Regions from separate parts of the Sodalis sp. RH21 genome, predicted to be linked through region 1. Evidence: riboswitches for the same ligand, from Rfam matches in the RefSeq annotation. Region 1 holds a riboswitch; the other holds the start of a gene.
The links. Region 1 has a riboswitch for cobalamin ahead of ACL2XP_RS12760 (cobyrinate a,c-diamide synthase). Riboswitches for the same ligand answer to the same signal wherever they lie in the genome.
Positions count from the first base shown of each region.

Region 1 (3,114 bases):
CAGGTGCGGTTGCATGATACCGTTCAACTGCCCGAAGTGCAGGAATGCAGCTCTTATGCCTGGCGGCAGGATTTCCAATTTACCGAAAATTTCGAAAAAATTCCGGTAATTAACTACGACCGCTTGCTGTCTTCCGCCGAGCTGCTGAAGATAATCGTCGATAACTATCTAAAACAGCAGCGTGATTTCGTGGTGATTAAAGAGCATGCCCCGACCAACGCTGAGCGGCGGGTGGCTATCCCCAGCCAGCACGACAGCAAAATGAAAAAGGCCCTGCGTTACATCGACAGCCATTACTCCGAGGACCTGCGTCTGGAGGACGTGGCGGCCATGGTCTATCTAAGCCCTTATTATTTCAGTAAATTATTTAAAAAATACCAAGGTATTGGTTTTAATGCCTATGTCAATCAGCAGCGTATGCAAAGCGCGCTCCAGATGCTGGAACAAAGCGACTGGTCGATCGCCGTCATCGCCCGCAATCTCGGTTTTTCCCAAGCCAGCTATTTTTGCAAAGTATTTCGCCAGGCCTATCGTATTACTCCGCAGGCCTATCGCGAACAGCGCCTGGCGTCTCCCGATATCAGCATAAATAAAAATATCGCGCTGCAGCGAAATTAATCATTTTATTCCTCGTGAAGACATTTTCCCGCGTAAGCATTATTTCCCGACGATCGGGATCTCATTTCTCTCATTTAGCCAACGCTATTTTATGTTATCTTCCAATCCCCGGAAAATGCTCCCTGATGACCTATGCTACAGGATTGGCTAATTTCCAATAGCTAAAAAGTGTTATCCTGTGGCAATAAATTTCAATCAAAGCGCTGCTCGCAGACATTTTTTTTGATCCAATACGGGGTATATTTCCCATAGATACTTTAGATTAGTAAAAAATAATTGTTATCAGGTCAAACGCGCCGCAAGGCCGTCAGGGAAGGAGGTGAAAATCCTCCGCAGCCCCCGCTGCTGTAATGCCGACAAATCCGGAGTTACCACTGATCGCTATCGATTGGGAAGGGCCGGAGGAGGATGACGCTCAGCCAGAAGACCTGCCTGATAATACGTAGCCCGACGGGCTCGGACACAACTCCTTCGGAGGGAAGAGGGTTGTCCTAACAGTGCCGCTGGGTTGCAGGATGCCCCACCGCCATTGCTTATGACAATCCCGCTCGCTTCCCCCAGGCATAACGGGATGATGATGAAAGCGATACTCATCGGCGGCGCGCAAAGCGGGACAGGAAAAACATTGCTTACCCTCGGGCTGCTGCGCGCGCTGGCGCTGCGCGGCCAGCGGGCACAGCCGTTCAAATGCGGGCCGGACTATATCGATACCGGCTGGCACCAGGCGGTCAGCGGCATTCCCTCGCACAATCTGGATGCCTATATGCTGGCGCCGGATACGCTTTGCGGCTTATTCACCCGGCACCTCGCCCAGGCCGATATCGGTATTATCGAAGGCGTGATGGGGCTGTACGACGGGCTGGGGGACGACGGCGCGTGCAGCAGCGCGGCGCTGGCCAAACAGCTGGGCGTGCCGGTGGTGCTGATTATCGACGGCAAGGCGGTGTCCACGTCGGCGGCGGCCACGGTGCTCGGTTTTCAACTGTTTGATCCCGCCGTTAACATTGTCGGTATTATCGTTAACCGCGTGGCTTCCGAACATCATTTTACCCTAATCAAAAATGCCATTACCCGTTATTGCGATCTGCCGGTGCTGGGCTATCTGCCGCCGCTCAAGGACTGGGAACTGCCGTCGCGGCATTTGGGCCTGATCCCGTCGCAGGAGAGCCACCGCCTCGAATCCCAATGGGACCAGTTGGCCGCCTGCGTCGAACGCCATATCGATCTCGACCGGCTGCTGGCGGTGGCCGACTGCCGCCCGGCCGCCGGCCATTTACCCGATCCCCCCCGGGACCCGCGCTATCGGCGATTGACGCTGGCGCTGGCCAAAGACGAAGCATTCCATTTTTATTATCCCGACAACCTCCAGCTGCTGCGGGATATCGGCGTGAACATCGTCCCATTCAGCCCGCTGCGCGATAGCGGGCTGCCGCGCTGCCAGATGGTCTATATCGGCGGCGGGTTTCCCGAAATCTTTGCCGAACAACTGGCGGATAACCGCGCCATGCGGGCCTCGCTGCTGCGCGCCGGCAACAGCGGAACGGCGATCTACGCGGAATGCGGCGGCTTGATGTATTTAGGCAAAGCGCTGGAAGATCGCGCGGGGCGGTCGTTTTCCATGGTCGGCCTGCTGCGCGGTACCAGCCGCATGAGCGAAGGTCTTAAGCGCTTTGGCTACTGCGAGGGGGAAGCGCTGTGCGACAATCTGCTGGGGGCGCGCGGGGAAACCCTGCGCGGCCATGAATTCCATCACTCCGAATATATTACCGACGAAACCCCGCTGTTTACCCTGAATAAAACCACTTCCGGCGGCGAGGTCAAGCGCTGGTTCGGCGGATACGGCGATGACCATATCCTGGCCAGCTACCTGCATGTGCACTTTTATCAGCGTCCGGCATTGCTGCGCCGCTGGCTGGACAAAGGATGTGCGCAGTTATGAGCATCAGCGCCTTTATCGTCGGCTATTTGCTGGATTTATGGCTGGGGGATCCGCCGCACTGGCCGCATCCGGTACGCTGGATTGGCCATGCCATTACCGTCGCCCAGCGTGGGGTCCGCCGCTGTTGCCGCAGCGAACGCGCGCTCTATATCGGCGGCGCCGTGCTGTGGGTGGCGGTGGTCGGCGCCACCTGGCTGGCCACCGCCGCGCTGCTCAAACTCCTGGCGTTCAATCCCTGGTTGCATTGGCTGGCCGAAGCGTGGCTGACCTATACCCTGCTGGCCACCCGCTGCCTGCGGGATGCGGCCATGGCGGTCTACCACGCGCTGCGGGCGGGCACCCTGGAAGAATCGCGCCGCCAGCTTTCTTATATCGTCGGGCGCGACACGCAAAACCTGACGCGGCCGCAAATTATGCGCGCGGTGGTGGAAACGGTGGCGGAGAACAGCGTCGACGGGGTTATCGCGCCGCTGTTTTGGCTGTTTATCGGCGGCGTCCCCCTGGCGATGGCCTATAAGGCGGTTAACACCCTTGATTCCATGGTGGGCTACCGCACG
Region 1 is NZ_CP178732.1:2,779,990-2,783,103, forward strand. It holds gene pocR (transcriptional regulator PocR) at 1-618, shown strand, start outside; cobalamin riboswitch at 886-1,069, shown strand; gene ACL2XP_RS12760 (cobyrinate a,c-diamide synthase) at 1,196-2,557, shown strand; gene cbiB (adenosylcobinamide-phosphate synthase CbiB) at 2,554-3,114, shown strand, end outside.

Region 2 (3,114 bases), 2.8 Mb from region 1:
GGTTCAAATCTTTATTGCCGCCAAACCCGCTATAAAGCTGGCTGAGATTGGGCCCTTTATAGGCCGTGCCATAGGAGCCGATCAACCGGTAGCCTTCGATAAACTCCCAGGCGGCACTGGTTTGCCAGGTGCCGTGCCAGCCGAACTGTGAATTATCATCGCCCCGTACCGCCCCCTCCAGCGTGACCGGGCCGAAAAGCTGCTGTGTCGTGGCATACAGCCCGGTATTGCGCTGCTCATAGCCGTCGGCCAGATAGCCTGTGCCGGGTTCGGTGGTTTGTTTTTGCCAGTCTACCCCGGCGCTGGCGGTGCCATGCGCTACTTGCAGCGTATTGCCCCATTGCACATTGTACTGTTTGGAATCGTCGAGGGTGGCGGACGCCGAATACGGGCCATATTTTGGATCGTAATTATAGTCCTGCGTGTGGTTGTAGCTGAAAATCAGCTGGGAAGCATAAATACCTTCCTGGAAACGCAATCCGGTGTCGTAGTTGCGGCTATAGAGCTGGCGGGTATCGGCCAGCGCATCGTAATGAGCCGGATCGTTATAGCCAAAAGTGCCGTCATAACCGCTGCGGTTGTCATAACCATAAGCGCGGGCAAAACCGCTGAACTGTTCATTAAAGTTATGATCCAGCGAGGCGAACAGCGCCTTGCTCATAAAGCCGTCGCGATCCGGCTGCGCGGGATCGCCATAGTTATCCGGCATATTCGCTTTCACATCAAAGCCATGGGTGTAGGTATAGTTACCGGCGACGGTGGCGGTGGTATCGTCCCCGAGTTTTTGCTGGGTGGACCCGTCATATGTCTGGTAACCATGGGACCCCATGCCGGCGCTTAGCGTGGTTCCCGGCTGTTCGCGGGTGGTAATGATATTGACCACGCCGCCGATGGCATCCGATCCGTACACCGCCGAACGCGGGCCGCGGATATATTCAATACGCTGTACCAGGGAGATGGGGATTTGGCTGAGATCGGAAGAACCGGAGATGCCGGCCTGATTCATCCTGACGCCGTCAATCAATACTAAAGCGTGGCTGGAGTTGCTACCGCGGATAAACAGGGAGCTTTGCTGTCCCAGGCCGCCATATTGGGCGATATCCACCCCCGGCAGGCGGCCGAGCGCTTCGGCCACCGATTTAATTTGGCCGCGGTCGATATCATCACGGGTAATAACGCTGTTAGGGGCCAGCACCGATGAAACCGGTTGGGGGAAACGGTTGGCGGAAACGACCATCGCCTCTGAACGGCTGTTTTGGGTATCGTTATCCTGCGCCCACCCAGAGAATGCCGTGACGGACAGCGCCACCAGCACGGTATTTTTCGTTTTAAACATTATGATAGCATCCAAATAATAGGACAGGATGCCGCAGGTCTCATGTTGAATAGCACGCGATAAACATGAATATTGCGACGAAATACCGGCAGGTTTTCGGGCTTGGGATGTGCGTAGTAGGCACCAGGCGACGACTTCCCATCAAAAAGACAGTGTCTGCTTACGCAATCGCCCTGAACTCCCCTTACCGCTGCGCGTCAGCTCCAGCTTGAACTGGATTCCCTTTTAACTCACATGAGACCGGGCGATAATCCTACAATCAAAGAGATAACAATGTCTATAACGCTAATTAACAAACTCTTTATAAACACGAACATGCTTGTGGCGCTGGACTTTAGCGGTTTACTCCCTACAATTCCCCGCCATTGGATAATAAAAGCGAATATCAACGAGAAAATATCATGACCACGCTGCCAATCGAATTATATGAAAACCAACTGGCGGAGAAAGCCGCGCGGCTGACGGAGATGATGGCGGCGTTCCAGGCCCCGGCAGTGGAAATTTTTCGTTCACCGGCGCAGCACTACCGCATGCGCGCCGAATTCCGGGTGTGGCATGAGGAGCAGGATCTCTATCACATCATGTTCGATCAACAAACCAAGGAGCGGATTCGTATCGATCATTTCGCCCCTGGCAGCGAGTTGATCAATCGGCTGATGGTGGCCATGATGGACGTGCTGCGTTCGTCCGAAGTGCTGCGCCGTAAATTATTCCAGCTCGATTATCTTACGGCGATGAGCGGCGAGGCGGTGATTACGCTGATTTATCACCGGCCGTTGGACGATGAATGGCGCGAACACGCCGGCTCTCTGCGCGCTGCGCTACGGGAGCAGGGTTTTGCGGTAAATCTGATCGGCCGCGCCACCAAGACCAAGATTTGCCTGGATCGGGATTATGTGGATGAGCGTTTGCCGGTTGCCGGCCGGGAGCTGATTTATCGGCAAATTGAAAACAGCTTTACCCAGCCCAACGCCGCGGTGAATATCCAGATGCTGGAGTGGGCGCTGTCCGCCACGCAAGGCGCGCAGGGGGATTTACTGGAATTATATTGCGGCAACGGCAATTTTTCGCTGGCCCTGGCGCGTAATTTCGAGCGGGTGCTGGCCACGGAAATCGCCAAACCGTCGGTTGAAGCCGCCCAGTTTAATATTGCAGCCAACCGCATCGATAACGTGCGTATTATCCGCATGTCGGCGGAAGAATTCACCCAGGCCATGCAGGGGGTGCGGGAGTTTACCCGCCTGAAGGATATCGATCTGGCGAGCTACCGCTGCGAGACTATCTTTATCGATCCGCCGCGCAGCGGGTTGGACGACGCCACGGTGAAGCTGGTGCAGGCTTATCCGCGTATTTTGTATATTTCCTGCAACCCCGAGTCCCTGTGCCGCAATTTGGCAACCCTTGGCGCAAGCCATGATATCGAGCGGCTGGCGCTGTTCGATCAATTCCCTTATACCCGCCATATGGAATGCGGCGTGCTGCTGACCGCGAAAAATATCAGCGGAAAACCCGCGTTGATTTAACGCTCCCGCCGCCCCGGGCATACTTGCCGGGGGCAAAGGCGAAACCTACAGTTCCCCGTCCTGGTTAAGCTTTCTCACCGTTTTCAGCCTGCGGCCAATCCAGAACACCAGGACCACCACCAGGATTGCCGGGACAAAATTGGAGCCGATGACCGGGTACTCCACGCGGATAATGGCGCTGTACATCAGCAGGCCCAGCAGGAAGCTGGCCGCCGCCAGCGAAGGAAAACCCTGCGGCATGGCGCGGTCGTGGTA
Region 2 is NZ_CP178732.1:5,963,569-5,966,682, reverse strand. It holds gene btuB (TonB-dependent vitamin B12 receptor BtuB) at 1-1,336, opposite strand, end outside; cobalamin riboswitch at 1,406-1,596, opposite strand; gene trmA (tRNA (uridine(54)-C5)-methyltransferase TrmA) at 1,738-2,859, shown strand; gene ACL2XP_RS27555 (YijD family membrane protein) at 2,905-3,114, opposite strand, start outside.
Region 2: linked by a shared signal. The riboswitch ahead of btuB (TonB-dependent vitamin B12 receptor BtuB) and the one ahead of ACL2XP_RS12760 (cobyrinate a,c-diamide synthase) in region 1 are both predicted to bind cobalamin.